Regions from separate parts of the Kitasatospora sp. NPDC088861 genome, predicted to be linked through region 1. Evidence: riboswitches for the same ligand, from Rfam matches in the RefSeq annotation. Region 1 holds a riboswitch; each other region holds the start of a gene.
The links. A riboswitch is a leader RNA that binds a small molecule or an ion and turns the genes downstream of it on or off. The one in region 1 is predicted to bind cobalamin.
Positions count from the first base shown of each region.

Region 2: another riboswitch for cobalamin. It lies ahead of ACIP37_RS20235 (peptidase); the one in region 1 lies ahead of ACIP37_RS19635 (HoxN/HupN/NixA family nickel/cobalt transporter).
Region 3: another riboswitch for cobalamin. It lies ahead of ACIP37_RS20215 (prenyltransferase/squalene oxidase repeat-containing protein); the one in region 1 lies ahead of ACIP37_RS19635 (HoxN/HupN/NixA family nickel/cobalt transporter).
Region 4: another riboswitch for cobalamin. It lies ahead of ACIP37_RS20260 (CoA-acylating methylmalonate-semialdehyde dehydrogenase); the one in region 1 lies ahead of ACIP37_RS19635 (HoxN/HupN/NixA family nickel/cobalt transporter).

Region 1 is NZ_JBIVJF010000010.1:208,534-213,363, reverse strand. It holds gene ACIP37_RS19655 (CobW family GTP-binding protein) at 1-110, opposite strand, end outside; gene rpsN (30S ribosomal protein S14) at 116-421, opposite strand; gene rpmB (50S ribosomal protein L28) at 421-657, opposite strand; gene rpmG (50S ribosomal protein L33) at 783-947, shown strand; gene ACIP37_RS19635 (HoxN/HupN/NixA family nickel/cobalt transporter) at 1,061-2,173, opposite strand; cobalamin riboswitch at 2,203-2,417, opposite strand; gene ACIP37_RS19630 (metalloregulator ArsR/SmtB family transcription factor) at 2,499-2,882, shown strand; gene ACIP37_RS19625 (DNA-formamidopyrimidine glycosylase family protein) at 2,937-3,746, opposite strand; gene ACIP37_RS19620 (AAA family ATPase) at 3,827-4,687, opposite strand; gene aroQ (type II 3-dehydroquinate dehydratase) at 4,767-4,830, opposite strand, start outside.
Region 2 is NZ_JBIVJF010000011.1:107,614-112,306, reverse strand. It holds gene ACIP37_RS20250 (enoyl-CoA hydratase/isomerase family protein) at 1-715, shown strand, start outside; gene mmsB (3-hydroxyisobutyrate dehydrogenase) at 712-1,629, shown strand; gene ACIP37_RS20240 (enoyl-CoA hydratase) at 1,626-2,402, shown strand; cobalamin riboswitch at 2,489-2,610, shown strand; gene ACIP37_RS20235 (peptidase) at 2,710-3,783, shown strand; gene ACIP37_RS20230 (flagellar hook-length control protein FliK) at 3,803-4,282, shown strand; gene ACIP37_RS20225 (hypothetical protein) at 4,462-4,693, opposite strand, start outside.
Region 3 is NZ_JBIVJF010000011.1:102,594-107,423, forward strand. It holds gene ACIP37_RS20215 (prenyltransferase/squalene oxidase repeat-containing protein) at 1-2,578, opposite strand, end outside; cobalamin riboswitch at 2,683-2,826, opposite strand; cobalamin riboswitch at 2,904-2,980, shown strand; gene ACIP37_RS20220 (hypothetical protein) at 3,114-4,541, shown strand.
Region 4 is NZ_JBIVJF010000011.1:113,211-118,040, forward strand. It holds gene ACIP37_RS20255 (acyl-CoA dehydrogenase family protein) at 1-594, opposite strand, end outside; gene ACIP37_RS20260 (CoA-acylating methylmalonate-semialdehyde dehydrogenase) at 602-2,101, opposite strand; cobalamin riboswitch at 2,318-2,509, opposite strand; gene ACIP37_RS20265 (nitrilase-related carbon-nitrogen hydrolase) at 2,846-3,790, shown strand; gene ACIP37_RS20270 (hypothetical protein) at 3,905-4,225, opposite strand.

The DNA of each region.
Region 1 (4,830 bases):
TGGAGGACCACCGCGTCCACCGCTGCCGCCGCCAACTCCCGGACGGCGGCGCGGCGTTCGTCGGCGTGCAGTCCGGCGACGACCACCACGGGCAGTTTGATCCCGTCCACGCCGCTCACCAGCTGGCCTTGCGGACGCCGGGCAGGTGGCCGGCGTGGGCGTGAACGCGGAGGTTGACCCGGGAGAGGCCGAAGGCGCGCAGGTAGCCACGGGGGCGGCCGTCGACGGCGTCGCGGTTGCGGATCCGGGTGGCGCTGGCGTCGCGAGGCTGGCGGGCGAGTTCGGCCTGGGCGTCCGCGCGTTCGGCGGGGGCGGTGCCGGGGTGGGCGATGATCCGCTTGAGCTCGGCGCGGCGCTCGGCGTACCGGGCCACGACGGCGCGGCGCTGCTCGTTCTTGGCGATCTTGCTCTGCTTGGCCATCAGACCTTCCCCCCTCGGGCGCGGATGCGGGCGACGGCGGCCTCGATGCCGATCGTGTCGATGGTGCGGATGCCCTTGGCGCTGAGGGTGAGCCGGACGTACCGGCCCTCACCGGGCAGCCAGTAGCGCTTGTGCTGGATGTTGGGGTCGAAGCGACGGCGGGTGCGGCGGTGCGAGTGCGAGATCGCGTTGCCGAATCCGGGTTGGCGGCCGGTGAGTTGGCAGTGGGCGGACATGGGTGCTCCCTGGCGTCCGGGAATGGGCGGGACGGAGCTCACGTTACACCAGATGAAAATGACTTCCATTTCGGTGTACGGTTTCGCCTCAGCCCCGAACACCCCGCCAACCCGGGAGGACACCCATGGCCCGCAGCGAACTGCGCCCCGTCATCAAGCTCCGCTCCACCGCCGACACCGGCTACACGTACGTGACCCGCAAGAACCGCCGCAACGACCCGGACCGGATGGTCCTGCGCAAGTACGACCCGGTCGCGCGCCGGCACGTCGACTTCCGCGAAGAGCGCTGAACCCCGCCCGCCCGACGACCGGCACCGGCCCGCAGCGACGAAACGGCGCCTCCCCCCGGGATCCCGGGGGAGGCGCCGTCGCTGATCGCTGCCGTCGCTGATCGCAGCCGTCGCTACTCGGCGGCCACCCAGCGCTTCTCCACCCGGGCCAGCTTCCAGTAGGCGATCGCCGCGGCCCAGACCACCACGAACAGCCCGGCGATCGCGTAGCCGACGTTGTCCAGCGAGATGCCCGCGATCCAGCCGGTGACCGGGTCGGTCAGATCGAGCTTCTCGTGCAGCACGCCGACCAGTTCGATGGTGCCGATGACGAAGGCCACCGCGATCGACAGCCCAGTGATCGTCAGGTTGTAGTACACCTTCCGGACCGGGTTCGCGAAGGCCCACTGGTACGCGAAGTTCATGAACGTCCCGTCCAGGGTGTCGAACAGGCTCATCCCGGCCGCGAACAGCAGCGGCAGGCAGACGATCGCGTACCAGGGCAGCCCGGCCGCCGCGCCCGACCCGGCCATCACCATCAGGGTGACCTCGGTCGCGGTGTCGAAGCCCAGCCCCAGCACCATGCCCACCGGGAACATCTGCCCGGGCCGGGTGATCGACCGGGTCGCCCGGTTCAGCACCCGGGCCATGAAGCCGCGCGAGTTGAGGTGCTCCTCCAGCTGCGCCTCGTCGTACGACCCGGCCCGCATCGCCCGGAACACCTTGAGTATGCCGAGCAGCGCGGCCAGGTTGAGCGCGCCGATCAGGTAGAGGAACGCGCCGGAGGCCGTCGTGCCGACCATCCCGAGCCACTTGTGGGTGGCCGAGTCGTCGTCCATCAGCGTGCTGGCCAGCTGCGCGCCGCCCGCCACCAGGGCGGCCATCAGCACCACCATCGAGGAGTGCCCGAGGGCGAACCAGAAGCCGACCGAGACCGGCCGCTTGCCGTCCGCCATCAGCTTGCGGGTGGTGTTGTCGATCACCGCGATGTGGTCGGCGTCGAAGGCGTGCCGCATGCCGAGGGTGTACGCGGTGATCCCGAGGCCCACCCCGAAGACCTGGGTGCCGACCGCGTAGTTGTGGGGCGCGACCAGGAAGACGAGCGTCCCGAAGGCCACCACGTGCATGGCCAGGATCACCCCCATCAACCCGGCCGTGCGGACGGTGTCCTCGCGCTTCCAGCGGAACGTGGGCAGCACGGACGGTGTCGCCGGCGCCTCGGCGGCGGCGGTTTCGGGCAGGGTCATTCGGGTCACGCTCCAGCACCTCGTGGAAACACTTCGTGAGATGCCGTGGCCGGTCTCCTGGCTTACGGGGGTCCCGTACCCGCCTTCCCAGGTGCGCGAGGCTCCCAGTGGCGTCGTGGGTACGGACGTCTCTCCATCGTCGACGATCACGATGGCCCGATCACAGTGGCGAGGGCCGCTCCGGACTGGGACCCCTGAGGATCCGTCACCGGTCTTCCCGAGCACCACGGCGGGGAACACCGTAGGGGCCAGGACCCACCCTTGCAAGGCTGCGCACCTGCGCAGGTGTCCAGGATCACAGGCCCCCTCCTGCAACAATGTGCGCATGCATCTCGTACCGGCCGACCGCGCGGGCCACCGCACCATCGACGGACACCGGGTCTGCGAGGCCATCGCCGCGATCGGCGACCCCGCGCACGTCCGCACCTGGGCCGAGCGGTTCTCCCTGCTCGCCGACCCCGGGCGGCTCGCCCTCCTGCTCGCCCTCCACCGGGCCGGCCCGCTCGCCGTCTCCGACCTCGCCGTCGCCACCGGCATGCGCGACCCCGCCGTGTCCCAGGCCCTGCGGCTGCTCCGCACCGCGGGCGTGGTCACCGGGGACAAGGACGGGCGGATCGTGCGCTACCGGCTCGTGGACGAGGCCCTGCGCCCCCTCCTCGACGCGTGCGCCGCCGCCGAACACCACGAGCCCAGCGCGGCCGTCGTCTGACCGGCTCCTCCGGAGGACGCGCCGGGGCCCGGCCGGAGCAACCCTCGAACGCGGTCAGGCCGCCTGGCAGGCGGGGCACCAGAAGAGGTTGCGCGCGGCGTGCTGCTCCGTCCGGACCTCGGTGCCACAGACCAGGCAGGGCATCGCGGCCCGCCGGTAGACGTACACCTCGCCGCCGTGGTCGTCGACGCGCGGCGGGCGGCCCATCGCCTCGGGGGTGTGCTCGGGGCGGACGGTGTCGATCCGGCCCGCGCCGACGCCCTCGTGCATCAGGGCGACCAGGTCGGCCCAGATCGCGTCCCACTCGCCCCGGGTGAGGTCGCGGCCGGCGCGGTGCGGGTTGATCCCGTGGCGGAACAGCACCTCGGCCCGGTAGACGTTGCCCACCCCGGCCAGCACCTTCTGGTCCATCAGCAGCGCGGCGACGGTCGTCCGGCTGGCCGATATCCGGCGCCAGGCGGCCTGCGGGTCGGCGTCGGCGCGCAGCGGGTCGGGGCCCAGCCGGGCGGCGACGGCGTCCTTCTCCGCGCCGGTGACCAGCGCGCAGGTGTTGGGGCCGCGCAGGTCCGCGTAGCCGTCGTCGTTGGCCAGCCGCAGCCGGACCAGGCCGACCGGCTCGGGCGCGGGCCCGGTACCGAAGGCGAAGCCGCCGTAGAGGCCGAGGTGGACGTGCACCCAGGCGCCCTCCTCGAAGCCGAGGAACAGGTGCTTGCCGACGGCTTCGGCCGCGGTGAGCAGCTGCCCGTCGATGGCCTTGGCCTCGTCGGCGAACCGGCCCTGCGGGCTGGACACCTCGACCGGACGGCCGCCGAAGGCCTTCCGGTTCTCGGCGGCGAGGCGGTGGATGATGTGGCCTTCCGGCACGGGCGTCAGCTCCCCCGGGGTGGTTCGACAGGACCCGCACATCATCGCAGCCGGCACCGACACCGCCGGATCGTCGCAGGTCAGCGCACCGGCATGCCCATCAGCCGGGCCAGGATGACGCGGTCCAGCTCGGCGGCGGTGCCAGCCACGTCCAGGTACGAGTTGTCGATGATCGGCAGCCCGGAGTTGTACCAGCCGGCCATCCGGCCGTGGATCCGCGCCACCTCCTCGTCACCGAGCCGCCGGGTGCCGCCGCGCCGGGCGTTGCGGTGCAGCACGGAGTCCAGGCTGGGCAGCAGCACGACCGGGATCATGCCGGGGCCGATGTGCCGCTTCCAGCCGCCGAGGCCGATGGCCGGGCGGTCCGGGAAGACGGCGTCGTCGATGATGCAGGAGATGCCGTTGGCGAGGTAGTTGCGGCAGGCGAAGCCGCAGGTGCGGCGGGCCAGCCGGTACTGCGCCTCGGAGGCGTTGTTCCAGCCGGACTGCGGGTTGGCGAAGCCGGACTGCACCCACTCGCGGACGTCGTCCAGGCTGATGTGCGCGGTCGGGCTGGGCCGGCGCTCGGCCCAGTACCGGGCGACGGTGGTCTTGCCGGCCCCGGCCGGGCCGATCAGCAGGACGGCGATCGGACTGGTGGGCGCGTGCCGCTGCGGCGGGTGGGCGGGGAGTTGCACGGGCGTGCCGGAGGGCAGCACGAAGTGCCCGGTGGACCCGACGGGGACCGGCGCGCCGGGCGCGGGTGCGGCCGGGGCGGGCGCGGCAACAGGAGCGGGAGCGGGCGGCACCGGAGCGGCCGGAACCGGCGGCGCGGCGGCGGGAACAGGAGCCGGAGCGGGCGGCACCGGCGGCGGCACGGCGGCCCCCGACGGCTGCGGCCCCGGCGGAGCGACGGGACGCGGCGGGACCTGCCCACCCCCGGCGTACTGCGTCACGGTCACCTCCCGACACCTCTCAGCGGGGAGACTACACGGCGGCCCGGCGGCGGGCACAGTCCGCCGCCGGGCCGCTGACCAGGCGTCAGCGCGTGGTGAGTTGCTCGGCCAGGGCGCGCAGGGCCAGCTCGTACGAGCCGAGCCCGAAC
Region 2 (4,693 bases), on a different contig from region 1:
CGGGGTCTCCGCCCACGGCAGCGTCCGGATCGTCACCGAGACCACGCGCATCGCCATGCCCGAGGCCGGCATCGGCTTCGTCCCGGACGTGGGCGGCACCTACCTGCTCGCCCTCGCGCCCGGCGAGTCGGGTACCCACCTCGCCTTGACCGCGGGCTCCGTCGGCGCCGCGGACGCGCTGCTCTGCGGCCTCGCCGACCACTTCGTCCCGGCCGAGCGGCTGCCCGCGCTGCTGGACGACCTGGCCGAACTCCCCGTGCACGACGCCCTCGAACGGAACGTCGGGCCCGCACCGGCCGGCGTGCTGGACGGCCGGCGGGCGTGGATCGACCGCTGCTACGGGGCCGGCACCGTGGAGGAGATCCTCGACCGCCTGCGGGACAGCGGCGAACCGGAGGCCAAGGAGGCCGCGGACCGGATCGCCGCCAACTCGCCCGCCGCCGTGAAGGCCACCCTGGCGGCGCTGCGCCGGGCCCGTACCCTCGGCCCGCTGGAGGCCGTCCTCGACCAGGAGTACCGGACCTCCTGCGCGGCGCTCTCCACACCGGACCTGGCCGAGGGGATCCGCGCCCAGGTGATCGACAAGGACCGTTCCCCGCGGTGGAACCCGTCGACGCTGAGCGCCGTCGAGCCCGCCGCGGTGGCCCGCTACTTCGCCCCGCTCGGCGACCGGGAACTCGGCCTGGCCCCCACCACACCCCTGGAGCGCTGGTGACCCGCCGCAACGGAGTCAACGGATTCAACGGAGTCATCGGATTCATCGGCCTCGGCAACATGGGCGGCCCGATGGCCGCCAACCTCGCCGAGGCCGGGCACACCGTGACCGGCTACGACCTGGCACCCGAGGCGCTGCGGCGGGCGGAGGAGGGCGGCGTCCGTCCGGCGCGGTCCGCGACCGAGGCGGTGCGGGAGGCCGACGTCGTCATCAGCATGCTGCCGGCCGGCCGGCACGTGCTGGCCGCCTACGCGGACCTGCTGCCCGCCGCCCGCCCGGGAACGCTCTTCGTCGACTGCTCCACGATCGACGTCGCGGACGCCCGGGCGGCGCACGACCTGGCCGTGACCGCCGGGCACCGGGCAGTGGACGCGCCGGTCTCCGGCGGGGTGGTCGGTGCCACGGCCGCGAGCCTCACCTTCATGGTCGGAGCCGCCGAGCCGGACTTCGAGGCGGCCCGACCGGTGCTGGAGGCGATGGGCCGCAAGGTCGTGCACTGCGGATCCCCCGGAGCGGGGCAGGCCGCGAAGATCTGCAACAACATGATCCTGGGCATCTCGATGATCGCGGTCAGCGAGGCCTTCGTGCTCGGAGAGAGCCTCGGGCTCAGCCACCAGGCCCTCTACGACGTCGCCTCGACCGCCTCCGGCCAGTGCTGGGCGCTCACCACCAACTGCCCCGTCCCCGGGCCGGTGCCGACCAGCCCGGCCAACCGCGACTACGCGGCCGGGTTCGCCGCCGCCCTGATGGCCAAGGACCTCGGACTCGCCGCCGGGGCCGCCGACGCCGCGGGCCTGCCCACGGACCTCGGACGCAGGGCGGCACAGCTGTACGCGGACTTCGCTCAGGCCGACGGGGGCGCCGGCCTGGACTTCTCGGCGATCATCACCACCCTGCGGGAGGACGGCAAGTGACCGGCTACGAGACGATCCTGGTCGAGCGCAAGGGCCGGGTGGGGCTGATCACGCTCGACCGGCCCAAGGTGCTGAACGCGCTCAACACCCTGCTGATGAACGAAGTCGTGCAGGCGGCAACGGAGTTCGACCGTGACCCGGAGATCGGCGCGCTGGTGATCACCGGCTCCGAGAAGGCCTTCGCGGCCGGCGCCGACATCAAGGAGATGCAGTCGCTCGACTTCGTCGACGCCTACCTCGGCGACTGGTTCGCCGCCTGGGACCGCTTCGCCGCGCTGCGCAAGCCGGTGGTGGCGGCGGTGGCGGGCTACGCGCTGGGCGGCGGCTGCGAGCTGGCGATGCTGTGCGACGTCCTCCTGGCGGCGGACACCGCGAAGTTCGGGCAGCCGGAGATCAAGCTCGGCGTGATCCCCGGCATCGGCGGCTCGCAGCGGCTGACCCGGGCGGTCGGCAAGGCGAAGGCGATGGAACTCTGTCTGACCGGCCGGATGATGGGCGCCGAGGAGGCCGAGCGGGCCGGCCTGGTCTCCCGCATCGTCCCGGCGGGCCAACTGCAGGCCGAGGCCCTGGCGGTGGCCGAGACGATCGCGGCGATGTCCACCCCGGCGGCCGTCATGCTCAAGGAGAGCGTCAACCGCTCGTACGAGACCACGCTCGCCGAGGGCGTCCGCTTCGAACGGCGACTGTTCCACGCCACGTTCGCCACGGCGGACCAGAAGGAGGGCATGGCGGCCTTCGCCGAGAAGCGCCCACCGGAGTTCCTTCACCGCTGACGGTCCGAGCGGTTCGCGGCGCGATGTGGCGCGATGCGGCGGACGATCCCTTGACCGGGACTTCTCCGTCTCGCCATGATGGGCCGTCATGTTGTGACTCCGCCGCTGGGGGAAGTCCGGTTCGAATCCGGCGCTGACCCGCAACGGTAGGCCGCCGATCCGATGTCGGCGGCGAGCCCGAGTACCCGGCGGCGGAGGTGTGTCGTCCCCTCCTCCCGTCGTGGTCTGCGGGCCGGAGCTCCGAGGGCTGCCCGGCTTGTTGCCGCCGTCCTCCGGGCCCCTGCGTGCGGGCCCGGAAAGGCCCACCGTGTCCTCGTTCCGACGCCCCCTGCGCCTCTTCGCGATACCCGCGCTCGCCCTCGCCACCGTCCTCCCGGCGGCCGCTGCCGCCCACGCGGCACCTGCCGCCGCGACTTCGTCCCCGACGGTCCGCCCCGACGCCGCCGCGGGCGGCTGGCTCGCCCGCCAACTCGTCGACGGCGACCACTTCGAGTCCGTCTTCAACGGGACCGCCTACCCCGACCAGGGCCTGACCATCGACGCCGTGCTGGCCTTCGCCGCCTCGCACAGCTCCGACCAGGCCGCCACGAAGGCCACCGCCTGGCTGGCCAAGCCCGAGGTCATCAGCGGCTACCTCGGCGACGGCACCACCGAGGCCTACGCGGGCGCGACCGCCAAGCTGCTGCTCGCCGTCGAGGTGCGCGGCGGGAACCCGACGGCCTTCGGCGGCGTCGACCTGCCGGCCCGCCTGCGCTCGCTCCAGACCGCCGAGGGCCGGTTCTCCGACCGCTCGCAGTGGGGCGACTACAGCAACGCCTTCGGCCAGTCCCTGGCCGTGATCGCCCTGCACCGCACGGCCGGTGGGGCCCCGGCGACGGCCGTCGACTTCCTCGCCAACAGCCAGTGCGCGGACGGCGGGTACCCGGTCGCCTTCGGCCAGGCCACCTGCGCCAGCGACCCGGACGCCACCGCGCTCGCCGCCCAGGCCCTCGCCGCGACCGGCCGCACCGCCAAGGCCGACGCCGGACTCGGCTGGCTGACTGCCCACCAGAACGCCGACGGCGGCTTCTCGGCCGCCGGGGCCGCCGCGTCCAACGCCAACACCACCGGCCTCGCCACGCAGGCGCTGCTGGCCGGCGGACGCTTCGGGGCCGGCCTCAAGGGCTGGAGCAGCCTGGTCAAGCTCCAGCAGGGCTGCGCCACGGACCCGGGCGTGCGCGGGGCGGTCGCCTACGACGCGACCGGCTTCAACCCGGCCACCGGCGCCCGGGCCACGGCGCAGGCCGTCCTCGGCCTCGCGGGCACCCCGCTGGCCACCCTCTCCGCCGCCGGTGCCCGCCCGGACGCGCCCGTGCCGGCCTGCCCGGCGACCACCCGCTGACCCCGCGAGGAGAGCTCCGATGACCGACACCATGGCGCCCGCGCGCCCGGCCCGCCGCACCCTCGGGTCGATCGCCGCCGCCGCTGCCCTCACCGCCGGACTGCTCGGCGCCTCCGTCGTCCAGGCCCCGCAGGCGCGGGCCGCCGCCTGCGACGGCACCACCGGCGTCACCGTCGTGGTCGACTTCACCGCCGTCGGCGGTGGCATCCAGACCGGCTGCGCACCCGGCGACCCGGCCAGCGGCCTGGCCGCGCTGACCGGCGCCGGGTTCGCGTACACCTTCCACCCGCGCTACCCGGGCTTCGTCTGCACCATCAACGCCCTGCCGACGACCTGCGCCAACCCCACCGGCAGCGCCTACTGGTCGTACTGGCACGCCCAGCACGGCGGCCCCTGGTCGTACAGCAACCTCGGCGCGGGCAGCTACAACCCGGCGCCCGGCGACGTCGAGGGCTGGTCCTTCGGCGCCGGCGCCCAGCCGGGCGTCACCGCGCCCTGACCTCCGGAGACACCCCGGTGCCCCGGCCCCTCCGGAAGGGGGGCCGGGGCACCGGCGGTTCAGAGTTCAGACGGTGCGGGACGTTCGGCGCCGCCGGGCGAGCTGTTCGGTCAGCAGCTGTGCGAGCGGCCCCGCGCGCCGGGGTCGGTGCGCGGGGCCGCTGTGGGTCATCGGGTGGTTCAGCAGTGGGGCAGGCCGGGCACGTTGTGGAACATCGCCGCGCCGTCCACGTAGGGTGCGAACGTCCAGGAGGACCCCGAGGGGGTGACCACACCGTACTGGTACACCCACGTGGTGTGGTACCAGACGTCGCCGTCATTGCCGACGTTCCCGCCGGCCACCCAACAGTCCGCCCAGGCCGAGTCGCCCGGCGCGAGGGTGATGTTGTTGTACTTGCCGGACCCCGCGTCG
Region 3 (4,830 bases), on a different contig from region 1:
GAGTGGGCGTCGGCGTCGACGTTCCCCCGAGCTCCCGGAACAGCGTGCCGAACGAGATCCCGGTGGCACCGCCGAGCACCTGCGTGGACGCGCGGACGTCCGATCCCGGCTGCCCGGCGGAGGCCACGTTGAACCCGCCGTCGCCGTTCTGCTGGCCCGACAGGAAGTCGCGCGCCTTGGCGATCTGGGCGCCGTACGTGGACTGGCGCAGTGTCATGCCCTGGATGGCGAGCGCGGCCGAGTTGGTCGAGTCGCCGGCCGCTCCCGGGAAGCCGCCGTCGGGCAGCTGCCGCGCGGCGAGCCAGCCGAGGCCCTGGTCGACGGCCCGCGCGGCTTCGTCGCCCGGCACGAGGGCGAGGGCCATGACGGCCATCGCCGTGCTGTCCACGTCGGAGTCACCGGTGGCGGGGATCAGGCTCGGCCACGAGCCGTCCTGGTGCTGGAGGCCCTTCAGGTAGGCGATCGCGGGAGCCGCGTTCGTCGAGTCCCCGGCCCGGAGCTGGGCCATGATGCCGAGCGCCTGGGAGAACACCGAGGTCGCGTAGGTGTAGTTGCCGGGCGCCGCGCAGCCGGTGTTCTGGTCGGCCTTGATACACACGAGGGCGGCCAGGGCGGCGATCAGGTCGTGGCCGCCGAAGGCGCGCGGGTTGCGGCCGACCACCTCGGCGAGCAGCGCCTCCTTTCCGATCGAGCCGCCGCCTGCGTACTCGGTGCCGATGCCGGTCCAGTCGTTGACGGTGCGCTCGCCGGCGTCCTTGCCCGGCTGGTCCAGGAAGTCGACGATCCTGCGCAGCGCGGCGTCGTCGGTGCCGGTGGCCGCGAGGGCGTAGGCGCCGTCGATGGTGAGGCCGAAGTCGGCGAAGGCCGGGAAGCCCTCGTAGTAGCGGCCGTTGATCAGGCGGGACGGGTCGGTGAGGTAGGCGCTGCCCTTGGCGGCGTCGGGGGCTCTCCCGGCAGGCGGCGTGGTCGCGGGCGAGGTCGGCGGCGTGCTGGCGGGTGTCGTCGGCGGGGTGGTGGCGTCCGGGTTGTGTCGGACGCTGGTGAGGTCGGTGCCGGTCAGGGCCAGGATCGCCTGCTCGGTGGCCGCCGGGTCCGGGTCGGTGGTCGACGCGTCGGGGCCGAAGCCGCCGTCCGTGCCCTGCCGGGCGGCGAGCCAGGCCGTGGCGGCGGCCCGGCGGGTGTCCTGTCCGGTGGCCTTGAACGCCTGGGCCGCGCTCGCGGTGCTGATGGTGTCGCCGGGGGCGCCGAGGTACGGGAGGAGGGATCCGTCGGCCTGCTGTCCGGCCGCGAGCTGGTCCGAAGCCTTCCTCGCGGCCGTCTCGTACCCGGGCGCCGTACGCAGGGCGAGGACCGCGAGGCCGGTGGTGAGCGGGTCGGACTCGCAGTGGTCGCCAGCGACGATCATCGATCCGGCCACCCCGCCGTCGGCGCACTGGAGCGCCGTGAAGCGGGCGAGCGCCGGGGCGGGTGGCGTGACGCCGGCGCGCTGGAGGGCGATGACGCCGAGGGACTGAACCCAGGGCGAGGCCGCGCCGAGGAAGTCCCCGGCGGCGGTGCACTTGCCGTTCTCCCCCGCCGCCGTGCAGACATGGCCGGTGAGCGCGGCGATCAGGTCCCGGCCGCCGAAGGCCCGGGGATCGCCACCGGTGCTCTCGGCGACGAGGGCCAGCAGTGCGGCGGCCCTCGCATCGGGCCGGCCGGCCGGTCCGTCGGGGTGGAGGAAGGCGTCGGTGTGAGCGGAGAGGAAGGCGACCGTCCTGCGCAGCGCCGGGTCCTGCGTGCCGGCGGCGGCGAGGGCGATGGCGGTGAGGGCGGTCCGGGGGTAGTCCGGCCCCTCGACGGCCCAGTTCTCCATGTGGTCGCCGCCGACGAGTTGGCGGGCCAGCCAGGCCGCGGCGGCCGCCGGGTCACCGGCGGCGGACGGCCCGGTCGGAGTCGGGGTCGAGGTCGGAGTCGGGGTCAGGGTCGCCGAGGGCGACGGCGAGGCGGACGGCGAAGCCGGCGAACCACCGCTCTTCGCCCGGACGGAGTCCGGCGTGAAGCCCGGTGCCCCGCTGGTGCCGCCGATGTCGGTGCCGCCGTACACCCAGGCCTCGACCTCGCCGGGCTTGGGCTTCTGCGTCCCGGCGCCGAACCGGCTGTAGGACCAGGCCTGTTGGCCGGGTTCGGCGATCCAGTACGACCAGTACGCGGTGGCCTGCGGGGTGTTGACGCAGGGTTCCTCGGCCGGCGTCGGGTACTGGGTGCCGCTGTTGAAGGTCCCGGTTCCGAGTCGGCAGATGAAGGCGGGTCCGTCGTGCTCGGTTCCGGCGGTGGTGAAGCCGGCGGCGTGCAGCAGGTTCATCCCGGTCGTGGGGCGGGCGTCGCAGCCCCGGACGACGCCGCCGCCCCAGTGGGTGAAGTCGACGGCGACGATCGCGCCCGTCGTCGCCGTGCACTGCTCGATCGGGTCGGCGGCCGCAGTGCCGGGGCGCCCGAACAGGACGCTTCCGCAGGCGGCGACCGCGACAGCACCGGCGACCACCAAGGAGGCGAGGTCCCGGTTCCTGTGACGTGTGCGACTGCTGCTGACCCTCACGACGACTCCCTGGTCGGTCGACGCAGGGCGCAACGGCGCAGCCCACGGTCTCCTGGGCAGGGACCGTCCGGACCGCGTCGTAGTCCGCGACGACGCAAGTGCTCTGTGAACAGGGCCCCCGGTCCAGGCATTCCGGCTCACCCACCACAGGTGGGTCCACGGTTGCGGGTCAGCGCCGGAGTTGGACCGGCTTCCCCTGAATGCCGAGGGCAAAAAATCGGTTCATCAGACCACGACGGCCGAACGGGAGTCAACGGTCCGTCATGTCGATCACATCACCTCGTCGGCCGGTGCGCCGTGCGGTAGCGTCCGCGGTGGCCGAGCGGGGGAACCCGGTGCGAATCCGGGGCTGACGCGCAGCGGTGTGGGGTGGCGATCGTGCTGCCCCGAGCCCGGATGCCCGCCCGGCCACGCACCATGGCGAAAGCCGGCCCACGCGATCCGGGCGGCGACCGCTCCGGCCGTCGCGCGCCCTCGAACGGACGCCGGAACTCCGGGGCAGGGTCGGCGTCCGCCACCCCAAGGAGCCTGTCCCGTGTCCCTCCTCGCCCCCTCGCGGACCACCCCTGCCCGCGCCGCCTCCGCCGTCACCGTCGCCCTGACGGCCGGCTCGCTCCTGCTCTCCGCCGTCCCCGCCCACGCGACGGCCAGCCCGACCCAGATAGCCACCTCGAAGAGCACCGGCGTCACCTACCTGAAGTCGCTCCAGGCCGCCGACGGCAGCTACGCCACCGGCGGCGGGCTCTCCAACGAGTGGGCGTTCAGCGCACTCGCGGCCGCCGGCACGGCCGCCGCGGACGTCACCCCCGGCGGCGACCCCACCAAGAACGCCCGCCTGGTCTACCGCGGCCAGCTCGCCGCCCCCGGCTGGCCGAGCGCCTCGCCGGTCGTCACGGACTACGAGCGCGGCATCCTCAACGCCTACGCCGCCGGCATCGACCCCGCCCGGGTCGGCCCGGGCCGCAACCTCGTCGCCGACCTCGCCGCCTACTGGCAGACCGCCGAACCCGGCTACTACGGCCCGTCCGCCAACTTCAACGGCACCGTCTTCGGCCTCCTAGCCCTCGCGGGCGCCAAGACCCAGGCCGGCAGCCCTCGCGTCCCGCAGCCGCTGCTCGACACCTCCGTCACGGCGGTGCGCGCCAACCAGCACAACGACGGCGGCTGGAACTTCAGCAAGGCCGCGGGCGACCCGAACGCCCTCGCCCAGGGCAGCGACATCGACATGACCGGCGCCGCCATGGCCTCGCTCTGCGCCGGGGGCGTCCCCGCCACCGACCCGGCGATCGTCGCCGCCAAGAACTTCCTCAAAGGCAAGCTCACCGCCTCCGGCGCCTTCAACGCCGTGTTCGGCGTCAACACCGACTCCAACGGCTGGGCCGTCTCCGGCCTCAACGCCTGCGGCATCAACCCCCAGGGCACCGACTTCACCAGCGGCACCGGCAAGAGCCCCGTCGACTTCCTGATCGCCCAGCAGTTCAAGCCCGGCGGCGGCTTCAAGTACCTGCCCACCGACACCACCCCCTCCCCCTACGCCTCCGTCGACGGCCTGCGCGCCGTCGCCGGCGCCGGCTTCACCGCCACCCCGCCGACCCCGACCACCACCGGCGAGCCCGCCTGGGCCGCCGCCACCGCCTTCGTCCCCGGCACCGCCGCCAAGCTCGCGCTGGTCATCGACGACGGCACCGGCGCGCTCAAGGTCTGCGCCGCCACCCTCACCCCGACCGGCACCACCGCGACCCTCGGCGACGTCCTCGACGCGGCCGCCGGCGCCGCCCCGAGCGGCTGCGTCACCTCGGTCGCCCCGTCCACCGGCGGCGACACCGTCACCGCGATCAACGGCACGGCCAACAGCGGCTCCTCCACCTGGCAGGTCAGCCTGGACGGCACCACCGCCACCGGCGCCACCCGGGCCACCACCGTCCACCTCGGCGACACCGTCTCGCTCCGCTACGGCAACTGATCCGGAGACCCTGGCCGTCCTGGACGCCGGGTACGAGCCAAGCCACGAAAGCGACGAACTGACCTGCCGTCAGCTCTCCGGTGCACGGAGCGGCCTCCACCGGGCCCACCGGCGGGCCGAGCCCGCACCACCCGACGCCGGCGCCCCAGGCCACCCTCTTCGCGACCCGACGGTCCCCCAACTCGCGGTCCGCCTGGGGGACTTCTGGGGAACGGGACCTGGCCGGTTTGCAGCCTGGACTGCGCGGTCGAGGTGCGGTTTGCTCATCACCGACCAGCCCTACAGGAGG
Region 4 (4,830 bases), on a different contig from region 1:
CTTCTTCTCGTCGGGACCGAACGAGACGCCGGCGTCGTCGCGTTCGACGACGAACGCGGACACCCCGCCGGCCCCCGGTCCGCCGGTGCGGGCCATCACCAGGTAGACCCGGGAGACGCCGGCGCCCGAGATGAACTGCTTGACGCCGTCGAGGACCCAGTGGTCCCCGTCCCGGCGGGCCCGGGTGGTCAGTGCCGCCGCGTCCGAGCCCGCGCCGGGCTCGGTGAGGCAGTAGCTGGCGGGGGTCGCCATGGCGCTGAGGCCCGGCAGCCACCGGGCGCGCTGGGCGTCGTCGCCGTAACGGTCGATCATCCAGGCGACCATGTTGTGGATGGACAGGTAGGCGGCGATGGACGGGCAGCCGGTGGCCAGCGCCTCGAACACGAGCACGCCGTCGGCGCGGGTGAGTCCGGAGCCGCCGGACTCCTCGCGGACGTAGACACCGGCCAGGCCGACGTCCGCCGCCTTGCGCAGCACGTCCACCGGGAAGTGCTTGGCCTGGTCCCACGCGACCGCGTTCGGCGCCAGGTGTTCGCGGGCGAAGGCCCGGGTGGTCGCCGCGATGGCGAGCTGGTCCTCTGTGAGGTCGTGCACGGCGCCCTCAGCCCATCGTCGGGATGGTGAAGCTCGCGCCCTCCTTGACCCCGGAGGGCCAGCGCGAGGTGACGGTGCGGGTGCGGGTGTAGAAGCGGATCGAGTCCGGCCCGTGCTGGTTGAGGTCGCCGAACCCGGAGCGCTTCCAGCCGCCGAAGGTGTGGTACGCGACCGGCACGGGGATCGGCACGTTGACGCCGACCATGCCGGTGTTCACCCGGCGCGCGAAGTCCCGCGCCGTGTCGCCGTCCCGGGTGTAGACGGCCACGCCGTTGCCGAACTCGTGCTCGCTGGGCAGGCGCAGCGCCTCCTCGTAGTCGGCGGCACGGAGCACGGTCAGGACGGGGCCGAAGATCTCCTCCCGGTAGATCCGCATGTCGGGAGTCACGCGGTCGAACAGCGAGGCGCCGAGGAAGTAGCCGCCCTCGTGCCCCTCCAGCCGGAAGTCCCGCCCGTCGACCACGAGTTCGGCGCCCTCCTCGACCCCGAGGTCCAGGTAGCCGCGGACCCGCTCCAGCGCGTCGGCGCCGACCAGCGGGCCGAAGTCCGCCGCCGGGTCGTCCGAGCGCCCGACCTTCAACGCGGCGATCCGCTCGACCAGTTTGGCCACCAGGGCGTCGGCGGTCTCCTCCCCCACCGGGACGGCCACCGAGATCGCCATGCAGCGCTCGCCGGCCGAGCCGTAGCCGGCGCCGATCAGCGCGTCCGCGGCCTGGTCGAGGTCGGCGTCCGGCATCACGACCAGGTGGTTCTTGGCACCGCCGAAGCACTGCGCCCGCTTCCCGTGCGCGGCGGCGGTGGCGTACACGTACTGGGCGATCGGCGTGGAGCCGACGAACCCGACCGCCTGCACCCGCGGGTCCTCCAGCAGGGTGTCCACGGCCTCCTTGCCGCCGTTGACCACGTTCAGCACGCCCGGCGGCAGCCCGGCCTCCAGGAGCAGTTCGGCGAGGCGCAGCGGCACCGAGGGGTCGCGTTCCGAGGGCTTGAGGACGAAGGCGTTGCCGCAGGCGAGGGCGGGTGCGGCCTTCCAGAGCGGGATCATCGCCGGGAAGTTGAACGGCGTGATGCCCGCGACCACGCCGAGCGGCTGGCGCATCGAGTACACGTCGATGCCGGTGCCCGCGTTGTCGCTGAACTCGCCCTTCAGCAGGTGCGGGATGCCGGCGGCGAACTCCACGACCTCCAGGCCGCGCTGGATGTCCCCGTGGGCATCGGCCACGGTCTTGCCGTGCTCGGCGGACAGCAGCCGGGCCAGCTCGTCCTTCTCCTGCTCGACGAGTTGGAGGAAGCGCAGCAGGACGCGGGCCCGCCGCTGCGGGTTCCACGCGGCCCACCCGGGCTGGGCCTGCGCGGCGTCGGCGATCACCGCCTCGACCTCGGCCCGGCTGGCCAGCGGCACCCGGGCCTGCACCCGGCCGGTGTTGGGGTCGTACACGTCGCCGAAGCGACCGGAGGTGCCGGCGGTGGGCTTGCCGGCGACGAAGTGGGTCAGTTCTCGGACCATCGGGTTCCTTCTCTCGACAGGGGTGGGGAGAGGAGGAGGATCGGAGGCCGCCGCGGGTCGGCGGGCACACGGTGGTGCGCCCCGCGGCACGGGCGTGCGGCGGCGGAACGGAACGTCAGGGCGTGGACGCCCCGGCGGCCGTGGGCACGGGACGACCAGGAGCGGCAGTGGAGCGGGAGCAGCCCGGAGTCATGCGTGTCGTCTCCATCCTCGTGGAAAACACGGAACACCCGCGGCCGGTATCCTGACTCCCGGATCACCGCACGCCCCCAGGCCTTCCCGGCTGGCTGCCAGTGGCCTTCATCTGCGAGGACGAACTCCCCGGTCACAGTGGCGGGACCGTGCCGGACTCACACCGGCTTCCCTGACACCGCGGACCTGTCGTCGACCATATAGTTGGACGTCCTAGTAAGTCCAGAGGCCCGCACGCGCGTTGCGCCATCGGGTTTCCGCCGCGCCGAGCCCTGCCCGACGCCGGTCACCGCGCAGCCGCGTAACCGCGTAACCGCGTAACCGCCCACCATTCGCAGGCCACCCCCTTGCCGGAACGTTCCGGCATGGCTAGATTCTTCACCACGCCAGCAAAGCTGACTGAACTTTCAGTTATACCGCAGGGCCGCGTCGGCACCAGAGAACAGAAGGAACACCCATGACCACGTCCACCACCACCGGCCGCACGGCCGCCGGAGGCCCCGCCTCCCGCACCTGCCGGACGTCCCGCCGGCAGACGAGGACGGTCCGCCCGTGACCTCGTACGCCGTCCTCACCTCCTTCGGCTCCCCGCTCGGCTCCCCCGGCCGCACCAGGCCCGCCGAACGCGCACCGCTGCGCGTCGGGCTCGTGCAGATGCGCTGGCACACCGACCCGGCCGAGCACGACGCCCGGCTGCGCGAGGGCGTGGCACTCGCCGCCGCGCAGGGCGCGACGATGGTGTGCCTGCCCGAGCTGACCCGCAGTCCCTACTTCTGCAACACCGACGACCCGATGGGGGAGGGCGCCGCCCGCCACCTGGAGGACGTCGAGACGGGGCCCACCACCCGCCTCGCCGCCGAACTCGCCGCCGAACTCGGCATCAGCGTCCACGCCTCCCTGTACGAGCGCGCCGAGGACGGCGGCCTCGGCTACAACACGGCCGTCTGCGTGGACCGCGACGGCACCCTCGTCGCCAGAACCCGGAAGAACCACATCCCGGCCTTCCCCGGCTACCGCGAGGACCTGTGCTTCCGCCCCGGCGACAGCGGGTTCCCCGTCCTGGCCCACCAGGGCGCCGCCTTCGGCTTCCCCACCTGCTGGGACGAGTGGTTCCCCGAACTCGCCCGGGCCTACGCGCTCGGCGGCGCCGAAGTCCTCGTCCACCCCACGGCCATCGGCTCCGAGGTGGACCTCCCGGACTTCGACACCCGGCCCATGTGGGAGCACGCCATCAGCGCCAACGGCCTCGCCAACGCGCTGTTCATGATCGTGCCCAACCGGATCGGGACGGAGGGCCGGTCCACCTTCTACGGCTCGTCGTTCATCTCCGACCCGTACGGCCGGATCCTGCTCCGCGCCCCGCGCGACCGGCCCGCCGTCCTCGTCGCCGACCTCGACCTCGACCAGTGCCGGGACTGGCGGGAGTTCGGCCTCCTGCGCACCCGCCGCCCCGAGCTGTACGCCCCGCTGACCGCGACGAGCCGCACCGACGCCTGACCGGACGCCCCGGCGCACCCACGCCGGGGCGTCCCGCCGCCACGAGTCGACGTGCCGGGACTGACGCCAACTACCTTTTCCAGTAGCGTAGTTGACGTGACCGACGCGCCGACCTCAGGTGGTGGCCGTCGGAGCGGGCGAAGCCGCACCGGCGGACGGCGGGGCCTGGCAGGGCAGGACGACCATCACACTCACACCCTGGCCGGGCTTCGACGCGCCCGCCGAAACGGTGTAGCCGTCGGACTCGTGGACGGCATCGAACTCCCAGGTGGGCGGGGTGGACTGAGCGTCCGCACCGGACGCCGACGAGGTGATCTTGAAGCCCTCGCCCGCCAGCTTCTCCCGCAGCGCCCGCAGCACCTCGGGGCGCTGGTCGTCCGTGGCCTTGAGCAGGATCCCCGAGCTGAGCTGGTAGGCCTCGCCCTCGTCGGCCACACCCAATCCCCGCCCCGGGCACCTGTAGTAGCCGATGAGCTTGCTCCACGCATCCCGCTCAAGGCCCGTCAGCTCGCGCACGTGGCCCTGGACCCGATCCGTCCGGGCCAGCGCCTCCTCCCGGGACTCGGCACGTGTGGGCTCGCTCGGCGTTTCCCGTCCTCCGCCCGGCGTTTCCCGCCCTCCGCCCGGCGACCCCACGGACGAGCATGAGCCGAGCACCAGGGCACCCGACACCATCAGCACGGCCGCGCAGGCCGCCCGTGCGCCCGCCCCGGCCGGCACGGCCGTCGATCTCTTGAACAAGTGCAGTACTCTCCCCCGCTGACAGGTGTGCGTTTTTGCCATCCGGATGCTACGGCACCACCGGAAAGGCTCCGCATGTGCCGAAGCGTGACAGCCGACACCAAGGCGCGTGCGGTCGTCTGACAAGCGCTACCCCGGTGAAGGCGGAGGGCTGGATGAGGGCGAGGGAGCGGACGGGACGGGTCCGGCTCCCGCGAGCCGAGCATCCGTCAGCGGCATCGGCCGAACGGGTGGGCACCAGCGGCGTCGGACATCTTGTGCGCGCACGAAGGCAAATCGCCGTGCGTAACTGTGCGCGG